Regions from separate parts of the Priestia sp. TGN 0903 genome, predicted to be linked through region 1. Evidence: riboswitches for the same ligand, from Rfam matches in the RefSeq annotation. Region 1 holds a riboswitch; the other holds the start of a gene.
The links. A riboswitch is a leader RNA that binds a small molecule or an ion and turns the genes downstream of it on or off. The one in region 1 is predicted to bind preQ1.
Positions count from the first base shown of each region.

Region 2: another riboswitch for preQ1. It lies ahead of queC (7-cyano-7-deazaguanine synthase QueC); the one in region 1 lies ahead of ACRPLY_RS22830 (QueT transporter family protein).

Region 1 covers NZ_JBOZGL010000008.1:107,921-112,135, reverse strand. Annotated here, with positions in the region: gene ACRPLY_RS22840 (YitT family protein) at 1-692, opposite strand, end outside; gene ACRPLY_RS22835 (Lrp/AsnC family transcriptional regulator) at 1,076-1,486, opposite strand; PreQ1 riboswitch class I at 1,682-1,726, shown strand; gene ACRPLY_RS22830 (QueT transporter family protein) at 1,736-2,224, shown strand; gene ACRPLY_RS22825 (hypothetical protein) at 2,660-3,109, shown strand; gene ACRPLY_RS22820 (hypothetical protein) at 3,179-3,424, shown strand; gene ACRPLY_RS22815 (hypothetical protein) at 3,452-3,799, shown strand; gene ACRPLY_RS22810 (MFS transporter) at 3,856-4,215, opposite strand, start outside.
Region 2 covers NZ_JBOZGL010000004.1:126,477-130,691, forward strand. Annotated here, with positions in the region: gene queF (preQ(1) synthase) at 1-123, opposite strand, end outside; gene queE (7-carboxy-7-deazaguanine synthase QueE) at 222-953, opposite strand; gene queD (6-carboxytetrahydropterin synthase QueD) at 946-1,386, opposite strand; gene queC (7-cyano-7-deazaguanine synthase QueC) at 1,386-2,051, opposite strand; PreQ1 riboswitch class I at 2,282-2,325, opposite strand; gene ACRPLY_RS15175 (GerAB/ArcD/ProY family transporter) at 2,398-3,519, opposite strand; gene ACRPLY_RS15180 (hypothetical protein) at 3,542-3,778, opposite strand; gene ACRPLY_RS15185 (Ger(x)C family spore germination protein) at 3,790-4,215, opposite strand, start outside.

The DNA.
Region 1 (4,215 bases):
TCTTTGTTGGCGTAGTAGCCATATCCATAAAAGATGGTAGCTGCATTTCCAAATTCACTGGTGATCACTTGCGCAATGTCTTTGTACTGATCAGACATAATCGTCATTGCTTTTTTGTTGTGGAAACCTTCGATAACAACATCGACGATTTTAGCACAAAGATAGACGAATATAAAAGTATAGAGGGTATTGTTGACGCCAATAGCAAAAACCGATGCTAAAATAATGACGCTGTCCATGTAGAACATGCTTTTCGAGATATTGTAGCCTTTTGTGTAGTTTAATAAATAAGCTAAAAGAGTTGTGCCGCCGGTAGATCCATCCGCGATAAAAATGAGTGCCAGTCCTGTTCCCATTAGTAAAGCCCCGAATACAATTCCTAAAATCATGTCGTGAACGTGAAAAGGAATATAGCTGACCAGACCTAAGAAAACGGACGTCATGACAGCTCCTAGAATCGTATAGAGAATGGTTTTTTTAGTTAGAAATTTATAAGCTAAGGCAATGAATACAAGGTTCACAAGAAATGTGCTGATACTTGTAGGGATATGAAATAAATAATATAAAACAAGAGCAATACCAACCGTACTTCCGTCACCTAATTTATTTGGAATGACGAAAAAATCAATGGATGCAGCAACTAAAAGCGCTCCGGCAATAATTAAAATGATGTCTTTATAGATTGTTTTCAATATGCAAACCTCCCTGATCATTAGGATATTTTCACGTGGAATTTTGTTTTTACTAGTGTTTCACAAATGATAAAATAAAAAACGTCTTAGAAATTGTCTAGTTATAAAACTGATCAACTTCTAAGACGAAGAATTACGATACGTGTATAATGTCTTGAGTCTGCTTTTCTATGCTTTGATGTCACCGATTATATAAACCTCTGACCGCTATGTCAACGCTATGAGAGATGTTCAACTTTTCAAAAAATAGAAGGCGGTTTCCTACATAAAAAAAGAATCCTTTGCGACGGCGCAAAGGATTTTCAAATTTATTGGAATAGGGGGAATACGTTATTAGGATTACCATTTTCATAAATTAATATACCTTTATTTTTTAAAAAAATTTATTTGTTAATGACGATTGAAAGTTTGTAATTCACATGCTGATTTAGCTCTGTCAAAAAATCATTTAGTTCTTCATTTGAATGAAATTTGCATTCTAGTAAGTAGCAGCCATCGCCGCTAATTTTAAAGTTGTTGATAACGTACTTCTTCTGACTTTTTACAAATGTAAGGTAGGGGTGGTGATGAATGCTCTGCGTATAGATATTTAAAAATGCATGGACGGTGTAGCCAAGTTTTCGTTCATCAATGTTAATTGTATAGCCTTTGATAATGCCTTCATCTTCTAACTTTAATACTCTAGCAGAAGCGGCTTGTCCGGTTAAATGCACTTTTTCTCCTAATTCTTTCATCTTCATACGTCCATTTTTTGATAGCTCTTCTAGTATGCGCTTATCTGTATTATCTAACATCGCTACAAATCCTTTCGTATTTCAAATCAAAAGGGTTAACTACTTTATGTCACCTATGTATACGGATACGTCTTCTATTTTATACTAAAGAAAAGTAAGAAAAAAGAGCAGTCAATATGGAAGACATGAAAGCAGCAGTAGTTTGCAAACAGCTAGATTGACGAAAGCTTAAGCTTGCTGTATGATTCTTTGAGTGTTTACGTGGTTCGTAACCATCCCACGTTAAAAAACTAAGGAGAGAATAGTAAGATGAATATAAGAACACTTTGCGTCAACGGTCTTTTAGCAGCTATGTATATTGCTGTTAGCATGTTAATTCAGCCGTTTGGCTTCACCAATATCCAATTTCGTATATCAGAAATGTTCAATCATTTGATTGTATTTAATAAAAAGTACGTGTACGGCATTGTACTAGGGGTATTTCTGACGAATTTGTTTTTTTCACCAATGGTCGCTTATGATCTGGTGTTTGGGGTAGGACAATCTGTACTATCATTACTCATTACCATTTTTTCTATGCGCTACATTAAAAATATGTGGGCTCGTATGCTTATTAATACACTTGTGTTTACGTTTACGATGTTTATTATTGCGTTTGAACTGCACCTAGCATTTGATTTACCATTTTTCTTTACGTGGTTAACAACAGCTGTTGGTGAGTTTGTGGTTATGCTTGTTGGAGCACCAATTATGGCGGCCATTAATAAACGTGTACAATTTAATAAGCTAGTTGGATAAAAAGATGCGGCTGTGATAAATCTCACAGCCGCATCTTTTTATCTTTGTTATTCTATAAGTGTAGTGATAAACCCCTTATTATTGAAGAGCTTTTCACGCATGGACAAATTACCCATATCTAGCATGTAAAAAGAGCAGGTCGCTATTGCGTTCTGCTCTTTTTGCGTAACGCAATAGCGAGTATTCAATTAGATTATTTTGAAAGAAGAAGTGACAAATCTCACAGCGCGTTCTTTTTTCTTTTGTTACGATGTACATATAGTTGGCAAACTCCTTATCGAAAAGTTTTTCGCACAACAACACATTACCTATGCGTAGCAATTAAAAAAGCAGACCGACAAGGTTTGCTTTTTTAATTGTGTATTTTTACCATTAAATAACTTTTTTGAGTTATAATTGTAAAATAATCTTTGTTACGAGAGAGGGGATTATTTTTTGAATAGAAAGTTAGGAATTCTTGTTTTATTAGTGTTAGCTATCTTATTTGCCGGGTGTTCAAAAGAAGAAGACAACGTTCCTTTAAGAGAACTAGAAAAGATCCATATTAACGTCATCAAAGAACAAAAGATGAAGCAAGGGATTTCGTATGAATTGGAATTCGTAAACAAGAGCGATTTGACCATCAAACAAAACAATGTCTTTTTATCCTATCCTTTAAAAATAAAAAACGGTTATTCTGAAAATAAATTTAAGGTGTTAGCAGAAGGCAATAAGTTAAATATTAAGCCAAAACAAAAGGTAAAGTTGACTGCATTTCTTCCTTATAAAGGAATTAATAAAGAAGCGTTAGCTATTGATGAGCCTGACGTAAAGTGCATAGGATATTGGAATAAGATCGATGACTACCATCAATTTTCTTTTGGAGGATCTTTGAAGCGAGAATAATACATGGATTTGTTAAATGATGGAACTTATGAAGCGTGAAATCGTATATAAATCAAGGGGGAGATTTTAGTGAAGAGATATGGACTATTTATCATTAGTTTCATCGTTTTCTTGGGTAGCTTTCAACTGCTATCAGGAATGATTCTTACGCTCTTATATGTTCCAGAAAGTTCGACTATGTGGAGCTCAATCGAAGGATTATCAAGTAAAGTAACGTTTGGCAGTTATTCTGGTAGCTTTGCTTTTATGATTCCCGCTGTAGCAGCTACAGCCGCTTTTTTTATCTCTAAAAAATGGGTTAGGAAAAGTGTATAAGAAACTAATAGCGGTGGTGAATAAACAGTGAATGTAGACACGGATAGATTAGTTAGCTTCTTTATTTTATGGGGAACACCCGCTGCTTTTAGTATAATAGAGTACTTTAAACTGAGTAAGACTGAAAAACAAGAAGCTATACGAGACTTAACATCATTAAAATCGATTATAACAACAGGCTTTATATTGATTGGAGGAGTGATGGCGAGTTTAGGTAGAGTATTATCGCTGCTGCCTCTGCACATTATAGGTACTTTTATTTTAGTCATTGGTGGTATCGCGGGCGCTATTGAAGCATGGAAAACAGAAAAAAAGAGAGGTATTATTATTCTTGCTTTCATAGTATCTATGATTGCTTTTACATTTGTAATATAAATTCGGCATGTAACAAGAGCTGCTCATGACTTGAGCAGCTCTTGTTAGTTTCTTATTTATTGCGTCTCCAGCTGCTGGTCTTTTTTCTTTAACGTAAGAGCGAGCAGGAACGAAACGATAGCGAAAGCGATGGCTACATAATAGACGGTATGGACCCCGCTTGTCATACTTTTTATTTGTAACAGCGTTTTATTCGTTTCATTTGATTGTTGAATAAAGTGCTGAGAAGCCATTGTCATAATACTTGTATACAAAGCGGGTCCAATTGCGCCTGAAACTTGGTTAATCGTATTTGAAATGGCTGAACCGTGAGCGTGAAGCGGTTTAGGTACTTGATTTAAAGCAAGCGTCATTACGGATCCTATGCTTAAACCTACGCCAATTGTAAAGGCAGCGTATAAAATAGCTGCAGTCAT
Region 2 (4,215 bases), on a different contig from region 1:
ACGATTTGGATGTTTGTTATCAAATGCTTCTAGAATCTCTGGTGAATATTCAAACAAATAGTTTGTTCCTTGATTTCCAAGGAGTGATACACCTTCTAATTCTTCATCTTTTCGACCGCTCATTTGCATTTCCTCTCTTTCTACGATTGTCATTCTAACAGCGTTTTTTTATTTTGTATATATCTGTTTTTATTTTTCTTTGTAAATTTTTTGCTATGCGCTTACACGCCTCGTTTATTTCCCCAAACAAGGGCGTGAACCTGCGGCAGAACTCTTACATCGTTCATGTTTTTAGCTGCCACTGCCTTGTCGATTAACCACTCATACTTTTTAAGCAATTCTTGTGTTAACGACGCATTATCGATTGTCGTTAAGTCCTCGTTGCCTACTTGAACAAAAAATGGAACCTCAGGATAACGTTCATGAACAGACGCTGCATACTCAAAGTCCTCATCATTAAATACAACGACTTTTATGCTTATGTGCGCCATGCGTTTTTCCTTTATTAATGTCTCTATAATATCGTCTAATACGGAGAAATTTGTTTTCATTAATGAACTTGGAGGCTTAGGAGAAATCGTTAAATCATCGATCTTTAGGAACCAATCCTGATAACGGCTTCCCTGTGTTTCAAGAGCTGCTTTTACCCCATGACTGTGCAAAAGCTCTACAAGTGAACCAATCGCCTTGATAAGCGCAGGGTTTCCTCCAGAAATGGTGACGTGATCAAAGCACTCTCCTCCAATTTCTTTAAGCTCCGTCCAAATTTGTTCTGCTGTTAGTTGACGAATATCGTTTTTAGCTGATCCATCCCATGTAAAAGCTGAATCACACCAGCTGCAGGAATAATCACAGCCTGCGGTACGAACAAACATCGTCTTACGTCCTACAACCATTCCTTCCCCTTGAATCGTTGGGCCGAATATTTCAAGTACTGGAATTGTATTAGCCACGTTTTTTCACCTTCTTTGGGCGGTAAACTACGTAACTTGTCGGCGTTTCCCGCACGAATACTTGTACGCAAGAAGGCTTATTTGGTAGTGTGTCTAGATATTCTTGAACCAACTCATAAATTTTACGAGCAACAACTTCAGTTGTAGGAAAATCATTTGGATTTTCTTCGTTAAAGATAGAATGATCGTTCAATAATGTATGATCAAATTGACCAGAAACAATTTTTTTCAATAGCGCAAAGTTTACTAAAAAGCCCGCTTCGTCTAATGTATCTCCGGCAACAGTTAAATTTACAAAATACGTATGTCCATGGACTTGACGGCATTTTCCTGCTTCTGTATGAGGAACAAAATGTGCCGCAGCAAACTGCATATCTTTGTTCAATTCATATTCATAGTCATGAAAGACTTGAGGATACATTTGTTGCAGCATTATTTTTCTCCTCCTTCTTTTGTTTGCAAGTATTGATCTAACCCGCGTTTTCGCAATTGACATGCGGGACATTCGCCGCACCCATCAGCAACAATACCGTTGTAGCACGTTAATGTTTTTTCACGCACATATTCAAGCGCTCCTAGCTCATCCGCTAACGCCCACGTTTCTGCTTTATCAATCCACATAAGCGGCGTATGAATCACAAACTCGAAGTCCATTGATAAATTAAGCGTGACGTTTAACGATTTCACAAATACGTCTCGACAGTCTGGATATCCCGAAAAATCAGTTTCACAAACGCCTGTTACGATATGACGGCCTCCGCTGTTTTTAGCAAGTACGGCAGCAAATGATAAAAATAACAGATTGCGGCCATCCACAAACGTTGTAGGCAACTCTCCTTCTTTTTGCTCAATTTCAATATCATCTCGCGTTAAGGCATTTGGTGCTAATTGATTTAAAAGTGACATATCTAGGACGGTATGCTTCACACCTAAATCAGCTGCGATAGCTTTTGCTACCTCTATCTCTTGACTATGACGCTGACCGTATTGGAAAGTAACCGTTTCTACTTCTTTAAAGTTTTTCAAAGCCCAAAATAGACATGTTGTACTATCTTGACCTCCGCTAAATACAACAATAGCTTTTTCATTTTTCATCATTATTGTTCGTCTCCTTTTTGATTGAAATCAAAAGAAGAAGAAACTTTATTGAACCGTTCGTTCCCTTTGTGACTAATTTTATAACACAAAAAAGAGACTGCTCTTTTCCAGCAATCTCCCTAAAAAGCAACTAAGATACACGTCCTCGCCAGCATACACGTCAAAAAGACGTGTTGATAGAAAAGCACGTGAAAGAAGACACGCTAAAACCGTGTCTTTTGTCATCAACGATGATCTTAGTTTTTTATAGAGGGAGTTTTCGAACCTCTCCCGTACATATACAAACGTGTACGGCGTTTCTTCTTGAATTGTCATCGTATACTATACCACATACGTATAAATAATGCTATGTTTGTTGGCTTCTATCACCTTTAGCTGCCTTATTTCTCTTTATATAAGAAAGCGCAATAAATAACAACGGAAAACAGACGCTTAGTACAAATAAATAAAACGGCCAGTAATATTTTTCAAAATAATTGAAGTATGCTGTATTTGGAATAATGTAATACGCCACGCCTGTAATGATTAGACCTAAAGGAAAGCTCAAAAAATTGCGCACCCGTAAATTACATAATTGAGCGATACTTAACTGAATAGCATAGAACACAATGACAACTTTAAAAAAGATAGATAACATCCAAATAATAGCTACTAATACTTCAACATGCTGTATCGTTGCACCTAACGAAATCATTTTTCCTAATAAATAAACTGGGTAGCTGTGCATTGATGCAATATTCGCGCCAAGAGCTAATATACAAGCCGCAACTGCAATCGTAATCGTCAAGCCCGATGCCACAGTGCCGATAACAATCATTCTTTTTACCTTTTTGCCATCTTTTATATGAGGCGTAATCATTAGCACAAAAATCAATTCCATAAACGGATTTCCTAAGAAATACGTGGTCCCTAACACTAAATCATCCATGCGGAATTCAAACAAAGGGTAAAGACGATCCAGTTTCATCTGAGGAATATTTAACGAAATTAACAATAAAAAAGGGACGACGATCCACGGTAAAAAGATTTCCGCGGTTCTCGCTATCACTTCAATGCCTAAATACCCTCCGTATATAACCGCTAAAATCACAAGAGCATGAATCCACGTAGGCAGCGTTTCAGGGACAATTTGCGTCGTCATAAATGTACTGATATCTCGAAGGGAAAACGTAGATTGAATGAACATAAAAAAAATGTAAATAAGAGACATACACGCTCCGGCGTAAGGACCTAGCGCTTTTTTAGCTATTTCAATGAACGTTTGCTGAGGGTAACGGTGCATCAGCCATAACAGCACCGCAACAATTAAAAGGGCAAAGCCAATAGCAAGCACACTACATACCCAGGCATTTTGTCTATTCGTTTCTAATAACGTAGCCGGAACTGCCAAAATAGCGCTTCCGATACAAAAAAAATAAATGAGAAAAAGAAGTTGTTTCGGAGTAATAAATTCTTTTATTTGCATCATACACCCCTTCTCTCCTACATGCTTACGTAAATAACAGATGATGAACGGTTTTAGTAAGAGGCTTAATGAGTTCCTCTAAAAAGTACAGAGGCGTAGGTACTTCTTTACGGAGTGTAATGGCTCCCCAAAAGAATAAACCCATACCTATAAGACAAAGATAGACAACGATTTCACGGTAATACTTTTCCTTTCGGAAGTTAATCATAATTTTTTTAGTCAAATAAGCAAGAAGTACGAGTAAGGCGATAAATCCCTCCATTTTCTTTCTCCTTAATGCTTCATTTGCTTCATATATGAGTTATTTAACGTGCCTAAGCGACGGATTTGAACTTTGGCATCTAAATCGACGGTTAAATCTTCTGCGTAAATTCTGTTCCAGTCTCTTTTCATTTTGTACCATCTCTTTACATCTTGTCTGTAAAACGTTTCTCCAAAACCGAAGATATCACTTTTATAATCTTTTTGAGCTTTTTCCACTGCGTCATTCATTTTTTCTTTTACGTCCGCTGCTGTTTTTCGTTCGAGCATATTGATTACAGCTGGGTCCTGTAAGTTTACTTGACACTCTACATCTGCCACGTTTGCTTCACCTTTTAAATCCACGTGAATATGAGGCTTATGGTTTTTCATAGAAGCCGTTACCTTCACGTTCGTTCGAAGCATTTCTACTCCGATGATATCGTGCTGTTTTTCTTT